One region of the Clostridioides sp. ZZV15-6383 genome, then DNA from elsewhere that is predicted to be linked to it. Evidence: riboswitches for the same ligand, from Rfam matches in the RefSeq annotation. Region 1 holds a riboswitch; the other holds the start of a gene.
The links. Region 1 has a riboswitch for S-adenosylmethionine ahead of KGF42_RS12700 (O-acetylhomoserine aminocarboxypropyltransferase/cysteine synthase family protein). Riboswitches for the same ligand answer to the same signal wherever they lie in the genome.

Region 1 (4,224 bases):
CTACTATAATGTCAAATTTTTAAAAATAATAAGGTATAAAGAATAATTAAGATTACCTTTATACCTTATTATTTATATATCTTTTTTAGTTAACATTTATATCCTATTAAAATTTATTATATTAAATAATTTTTTATCCAATTTCTAAACAATAACTCTGAATGTTTTTTCCATTTAACAGTTGGCTCTTCTGAAGGGTCATTATTAATATAATAATTTTGAGGTATTGATATTTCATCTCCTCTGTTTATATCCCTTTTATATTCTTTATCAAGAGTGTATTTATCATACTCGCTATGACCCATTACGAATATATCTCTTGAATTTGTAATTATATAAGGACCAGCTTCTTTAGAATGACTTACAATACTCAACTCCTTATTCTCTTTTAGAGCTTCAATATTTACAGTAGTATGTCTTGAATGTGGAGCAAAAAATTCTTTTTCAAACTCATCTACTATCTTACTGTTTTTATCTACTTTATGCTTAAATACTCCAAAACATTTTTGACTTAACGGAATTTTTTTTACATTGTAGTATTTGTAAAGACTTGCTTGAGCTGCCCAACATATATATAATGTAGATTTAGTTTTTCTTTTAGAATAATCCATAATTTCCTCTAGTTCATTCCAATAATCAACTTCTTCAAACTCCATTTGTTCAACTGGAGCTCCTGTTATTATAAAACCATCAAAGTATTCTTCTTTGGCTTCGTCAAATGTTTTATAAAACGCTTTAACATACTCATTACAACTTCTCTTGCTTTCTCTTGTTGAAATTTTAATAAATTCCACAGATACATTAAATCCTGTTTTATCTATCCTTCTTAGTAAATCTAATTCTGTATCCATCTTTATAGGCATTAGATTCAATATAGCTATCTTAGTATCTATGTTTTCTTCATATTTTAACTTCTTATTGAAATCTTCTTTGTAAATTACATCTATTCCTTCATCCAATAATTTATTAATAACAGGTAATCCTTTTGGTAGTATTAAAGCCATATCTTTTCACTTCTCTTTCTCTTAGACTATTAGAAATTTAAAGCTTGATTTAAATCAGCTATTAAATCCTCTACATTTTCTATTCCAACAGACAATCTTATTAGTGAAGGTAATACTCCAGATGCAATTAATTGTTCTTCTGTTAATTGTCTATGAGTAGTTGAAGCTGGGTGTATGACACATGTTCTTACATCTGAAACATGAGTAACCAATGATGCTATCTGTAATTTTTCCACAAACTTTTTGGCATTTTCTAGTTCTCCTTTTACTCCAAATGATAAAACTCCACTACACCCTTTTGATAAATATTTTTTGGCATTCTCATAATACTTGTTATCATCAAGTCCTGGATAATTAATCCAGTCTACATTTTCATGTTTTTCTAAAAATCTAGCTATTTTAAGTGCATTTTCACTATGTCTTTCCATTCTAAGGTGCAGTGTTTCAACATTTAAATTAGTAAGATAAGCATTGAATGGGCTTAAACAATTTCCATAATCTCTAAGTAATTGAACTCTCGCTTTAGTTGCATACGCAGCATTTCCAAATTTTTCAGTATAACTTATTCCATGGTATGTTGGGTCTGGCTCAACTAATTCTGGAAATTTTCCATTATCCCAGTTAAAGTTTCCACCATCCACTATAATCCCTCCAACACTTGAAGCATGACCATCTAAATATTTTGTAGTAGAATGAGTAACTATATTTGCTCCATACTTTAAAGGATTACAAAGTACTGGCGATGCTAATGAATTATCAACTATAAATGGAACATTAATTCTCTTGGCTACATTTGCTATTTTTTCAAAATCTATAACTTCAAGAGTTGGATTAGCAAGTGTTTCTGCAAACACAACTTTAGTATTTTCATTTGCAAGTTCTACTATCTCATCTTCACTTGAATCTAAGTCAAATGATATTAAGTCTATTCCAAATTTTTTAAGACTAGGTCCTAATAAATTAAATGTTCCTCCATATACTTTTGAAGAACAAAGTATGCTGTCCCCTGATTTACATATATTTAAAACTGCCAACATATTTGCAGATTGACCTGATGATACAGCTACAGAAGATACTCCTCCTTCTAGTAAACTTATTTTTTCTTCAAAAGCTTGAATAGTAGGATTGCTTATTCTTGAATATATATGTCCATCAACCTTTAAATCAAATAGGTCAGCAAGTTGGTCTATACTACTATATTTAAAAGTTGTACTTTGATATAAAGGTAATACTCTTGGTTCTCCATTACCTGGCTTATAATTTCCTTGCACACATATTGTTTCTTTATTATACATTTTTGTATCCCCCTTAGATTTTAGTTAAAAAAATTAAACTGTTTATCAGATGAGATTTAAAATAAATAAAGCCTGAGTATATAACTCAGGCTCTGTATAAGCGTAATTATACTCATCTCTCAGCTTTCGCCGCAGGATTTAGCACCAATGTATATAAATATATACTGGTTGCTGGGTTTCATAGGGCCAGTCCCTCCACCTCTCTGGATAAGATTTATTTAATTTTTCTATGTTTTATATCTTATATATTTTTCCTAATTTTGTCAACTATTTTTTTAAAATTTTTCTTTTAATAACTTTCCCAACCTCTACTTGAATTACAGACATTACAGCTAAAACAATTGTTATAAGCCACTCTGAACTATTTAAAATAGTTAAACTAAAAGCATTTCTAAAAACAGGTACAAACAGTATTACTGCTATTAGCAACGCAGAAGTTAAAAATGAAATTAAAAGAAATGGATTTTTACCATTATTTCTATTAAACATTGAATCTGTATTTGAACGCTGACTAAATGCTCTTAACATCTGTGAAAATGCTAATACACAAAATGCCATTGTTTGACCTACAGAATGATTTTCTATATTAAGACCAATTTTATATGCTAAAATAGTCATTATTGCCACAAATATACCTTGAGTAACCACTCTTTGTATAAGGTTTTTTTCAAATAAAGTGGTTGATTTCACTGGCTTATGCTTCATTATATTTCTACTTGGTGGGTCAACTCCAAGAGCAAGAGCTGGGAGTGTAGCAGTTGCAAGGTTTACCCACAGAATATGAACAGCAAGAAGTGGAGTATCCCAGTTTAATAATATTGCTACAAACAGCGTAAGTATCTCTGCTATATTACCAACAAGCAAAAATTGTATAACTTTTTGTATGTTCCTATATACACGCCTACCTTCTTTTATTGCATAAGCAATTGTTGTAAAGCTATCGTCCATTAAAATCATGTCAGAAGAGTCTTTTGCAACATCTGTACCACTTATACCCATGGCTATACCAATATCAGCAGACTTTAATGCAGGAGAATCGTTTACACCATCTCCAGTCATAGCTGGTACTTCTCCAATTCTCTTTAGAGATTGTATAATCCTAAGTTTATCAAATGGGGACACACGAGCAAATATTGTAGTACTTTTAACAGCTTCATCTAATTCACCATCACTCAAATTATCAAGTTCATCACCAGATATCACAGTATTTTCTTCACTCCATATTCCTAACTCATGAGCTATTGTTGTGGCAGTAACTTTATGGTCACCTGTTATCATTATGGTTCTTATACCTGCTTCTTTACAAGTACTTACTGCATCAATTACCTCAGTTCTTGGTGGGTCAATCATACCAACCATACCTATAAATGTCAAATCGTATTCTATGTTTTTATTATCTTCTTTTGGTATAGATGAAATCTCACGCTTAGCAAAACCAAGTACGCGTAATGCATCTTTAGACATTGTAAGACATAATTCGTGTATATTCTTTTTATCCAATTCGGTAATGTTTCTTTCACCTTTTGAAGTTAATATTTTAGTACATAGGTCAAGAATTTCGTCTACTGCTCCTTTAGTATAAGCAATAATCTTTTCATCTATATTATGAACAGTTGTCATACATTTTCTATTGGAATCAAAAGGCTGTTCAAATAAACGTGGATATTTCTCTTCAAGAGCATCTTGGTCTATTCCAAATTTGTTGGCCATAAAAATTAATGCGCCTTCTGTTGGGTCACCTAATATTTCATCTGTTTTGTCTGGATTAATACATGCATCATTACAAAGTGCACCAGCATAAACAATCTCTTTATATACTAGTGGATGTTTTTCAGATGCAGTATCTATTGATGTTACTTTTCCAGATTCAAAATCTCCATTTACAGCAATATGTGTAACAGTCATTTTATTTAAGGTTAATGTAC
Region 2 (4,224 bases), on a different contig from region 1:
TATTGGTGGAGGTACTGTAGATATAGCTGTAATATCTTTAGGAGGAGCTGTTGTAAGTGAATCTATAAAAGTTGGTGGAGATAGATTTGACGATGCTATAGTCAAATACATGAAAAAACAACACAATCTTCTTATAGGAGAAAGAACAGCAGAAAAAATCAAGTTTGAAATAGGTTCTGCATTTAAGAGAGAAGAAGAAAAATATATGAAGATAACAGGAAGAAATTTAATTACAGGGCTTCCTAGTTCTATAACTATAAATTCAACAGAAATGTTAGAAGCACTTAGAGAATGTGTTGAGCAAATAGTAGTGGCTACTCATGCTGTTTTAGAAAAAACACCTCCCGAGCTAGCAGCAGATATAGGAGATGTTGGTATAATAATGACTGGTGGAGGTTCATTATTATATGGATTAGATAAAATAATAGAACAAAGAACAGGAATAACTGTTACAATAGCAGATGAACCATTATCTTGTGTTGCAAAAGGTACAGGAATAGCTTTAGGTTCAATAGACTTACTTGAAACTGGTGGGTCTTTTAAAAGAAAATAATTAGGAGAGTTTTAGGATGCTAAATATAGATGAAATAAAAAAATTAATACCACATAGATATCCATTTTTATTGGTAGACAAGATTATAGAGTTAGAAGTTGGAAAAAGAGCTGTTGGCATAAAAAATGTAACAGTTAATGAGCCATTTTTTCAAGGTCACTTTCCAGAATATCCTTTAATGCCAGGAGTATTAATAGTAGAAGCTCTAGCACAAGTGTGTGGAGTTGCAATGATGTCTGTAGAGGAAAATAAAGGAAAATTAGGTGTATTTGCAGGTATAGATAAAGTTAGAATTAAGAGAGAAGTAAGACCAGGAGATACATTAACTATGGAAGTTGAAATGACAACTCTTAGAAGAAATATAGCTAAGGCAGATGCTAAGGCATATGTCGGTGAAGAACTTGTCTGTAAAGGTGAATTAATGTTTGCTTTAGTAGAAAAGTAAAAACTTGAAATATAAAAGTAAAAAGGTAGATAATTTAGAGTATTTAATCAGATGCTCTAAAATATCTACCTTTTTATATAAAGAATTTTATCAGTTAGTTTATATTGGGATTAAGTGGATACCAATAAAGCTAAGGCTATTGTTTCAGCTAAGTCCAATATAAAGCTAAGACGTATATTATTAAATGAAAGTCTATTATTTTCATCAATTTTATCTACAATTCCTACTATAGAATAATTTCCTATTTGAGGTAGTTTTTTGCCAACACCTTTTCCGGGCAGGATAGGTCCTTCTCTAATCTGTATATTACCTATGTTACTCTGCGACCCCAAGCAAGCATCTATAGCCAAGAAGTTACCTTGTATATGTGTATTTTTTATAGTATCTAGAGACTCATATATATTTAAGGCGTGAATAGGGTTATCTAGTGTACCGTAAACGGGGTATTTAAAGTTACTGTTTTTAAGTATTGTTCCAACTAAAGGGCCCAAAGTATCACCTATAGCCCTGTCTGTTCCTATGCAAACAACAATCGTATTTTCATTAATTATAGTTTTTAGAACTGAACTTAGCATCTGTATAACATCATCATCGCTGTAATTTACTTTAGCTAAATACAATAGGAACACCCCCTTCAAAAAAATATATGAATAAAAAGCATTAAAAAGACCTAACTTTGAATTTCAGATAGATAGAATATTTTATTTGTCTTACAAAAAAAGGAATAAAAAAAATATGACTAAAAATCTTGACAAAATTTTAAAAAAATAGTAAGCTGATAAAGTAAAACAAAACTTAAATCTTGATTACCTTATCAAGAGAGGCTGAGGGATAGGCCCTGTGAAGCCCAGCAACCACCCAAATGGGAAAAGGTGCTAATTCCTACAAGACAAAAGTCTTGAAAGATGAGGTCAGTTAATTAGTATGTAATTACGATTATTAACCTCTTCTTATTAAGGAGAGGTTTTTTATTTTGAGTAAAATTTCTAAAATTAAAAATAAGGTAAAACCTATAATAAAAATTAAGAATGAATAAGGGGGAATAAAAATGGCAAGACATTTATTTACGTCAGAATCAGTTACAGAAGGACATCCTGATAAGATATGTGACCAAATATCAGATTCAATATTAGATGCATTATTAGAAAAAGACCCACAATCCAGAGTAGCTTGTGAAACTACAGTTACAACTGGTTTAGTTTTAGTAGCAGGAGAAATAAGTACATCTGCTTATGTAGACATTCCTAAGTTAGTAAGAGAAACAGTAAGAGAAATTGGATATACAAGAGCAAAATATGGATTTGATTGTGATACTTGTGCAGTTATAACTTCTATTGACGAGCAATCTGGAGATATAGCTATGGGAGTTGATGAAGGTCTAGAAAGTAAGACTGGAGAAGAGATGGAAGAAGAAATAGAAAAGGTTGGAGCTGGAGACCAAGGTATAATGTTTGGATTTGCATGTAATGAAACTCCAGAGTTAATGCCACTTCCAATATCTTTAGCACATAAATTATCAAGAAGACTTACAGAAGTTAGAAAGACAGGTCTAGTTGATTATTTAAGACCAGATGGAAAAACTCAAGTTACTGTTGAATATGAAGGAAGTAAAGCTGTAAGAGTACATACAGTTCTTATATCAGCTCAACATTGTGAAACAGTATCAAATGATAAGATAAGACAAGATTTAATTGAGCATGTTATAAAATCAGTTATACCAGCTGAATTACTTGATGAAGATACTAAAATTTATATAAATCCAACTGGAAGATTTGTTATAGGAGGACCTCAAGGAGATACAGGTCTTACAGGAAGAAAAATAATAATAGATACTTATGGTGGATATTCTAGACATGGTGGAGGAGCTTTCTCAGGAAAAGACCCTACAAAAGTTGATAGATCTGCTGCTTATGCAGCTAGATATGTTGCAAAAAATATTGTTGCAGCTGGTCTTGCAGATAAATGTGAGATAGAACTTGCATATGCTATAGGTATAGCTAGACCATTATCTATATTTATAGATACTTTTGGGACAGGTAAAGTTTCAGAAGAAAAACTTGTTGAATTAGTAAATAAACACTTTGATTTAAGACCAGGAGCTATAATAAGAGACTTAGATTTAAGAAAGCCTCTTTATAAAAAAGTTGCTGCTTATGGTCACTTTGGTAGAACTGATATAGATTTACCTTGGGAAAGAACTGACAAAGTTGAACAGTTAAGAAAAGATGCTTTAGGTGAATAATTTTTAACTAAAAAGCTGTTAGAATGTAATTTTATGATTACTTTCTAACAGCTTTTTTATTATGAGTTAAATATTTTTAATAAATATTAATTTCTCATCATATAATAAATTAAACAATATTTAATTAGATTAGTACATTTTGTTTTACAATACTATATTAAATTTATACATATTATAGGATATATGTTAAAAACTAGTTAAGATTGTGTTAACTGATGTTAAATAATTAAAAATATATTGAAACATAACAATAATGAGTCTAATATAATCTTAATAAACTTACACTTTAAAAATAATTTTAATTAGGGGGAGTAGTGTATGTCAGGTAAAGTAAATATTAAAACTGTTATAAGCTTTGCTGGAGCTTATGTAGCTACTGTAATAGGTTCTGGATTTGCAACTGGTCAAGAAATACTGCAATTTTTTACGTTTTATGGATATGCTGGTATTATAGGAGGAATCATATCTATGATACTATTTTCATGGTTTGGAGCAGAAGTTATAGAGAAGGGAAGAGAATTGAAGCTTAAAGAACCAATAAAGATTTATCAAGTATATTGTGGAAAGTATCTTGGAACATTCTTTGAATGGTTTGGACCATTGTTTTTATTTGGAACATTAGTAATAATGATTGCAGGAGCAGGAGCTACATTATCAGAATACTATGGATTAAATCCATATGTAGGTAGAATTGGTATGGCAATCGTTTCTCTAATAACTGTTTCATTAGGTTTGACAAGACTTTCTAAGATACTAGGTAATATAGGTCCTATAATAATAATATTTACACTTTTAGTAGGAGCAATTAGTTTATTTAGTAATATTGATGCTTTATCAAATGCAGGAACTATGGTCGATAGCTTAAACATTAAAACTGCTACATCAAATGGATATTTCTCAGGAGTGCTTTATACATGTTATAATGTAATAATAGTAATAACATTCTTGACAGGAATGGGAGCTTCTGCAGTAAATAAGAAAGAC

Region 2: it holds a riboswitch for S-adenosylmethionine, as region 1 does, so the genes downstream of both, metK (methionine adenosyltransferase) here and KGF42_RS12700 (O-acetylhomoserine aminocarboxypropyltransferase/cysteine synthase family protein) in region 1, are expected to answer to the same signal.

What each region holds. Positions count from the first base shown of each region.
Region 1 covers NZ_JAGWCV010000034.1:11,594-15,817, reverse strand. Annotated here, with positions in the region: gene KGF42_RS12705 (homoserine O-succinyltransferase) at 117-1,004, opposite strand; gene KGF42_RS12700 (O-acetylhomoserine aminocarboxypropyltransferase/cysteine synthase family protein) at 1,034-2,299, opposite strand; SAM riboswitch class I at 2,409-2,513, opposite strand; gene KGF42_RS12695 (cation-translocating P-type ATPase) at 2,567-4,224, opposite strand, start outside.
Region 2 covers NZ_JAGWCV010000018.1:25,572-29,795, forward strand. Annotated here, with positions in the region: gene KGF42_RS08775 (rod shape-determining protein) at 1-553, shown strand, start outside; gene fabZ (3-hydroxyacyl-ACP dehydratase FabZ) at 570-998, shown strand; gene yyaC (spore protease YyaC) at 1,109-1,618, opposite strand; SAM riboswitch class I at 1,807-1,910, shown strand; gene metK (methionine adenosyltransferase) at 2,047-3,240, shown strand; gene KGF42_RS08795 (hypothetical protein) at 3,559-4,224, shown strand, end outside.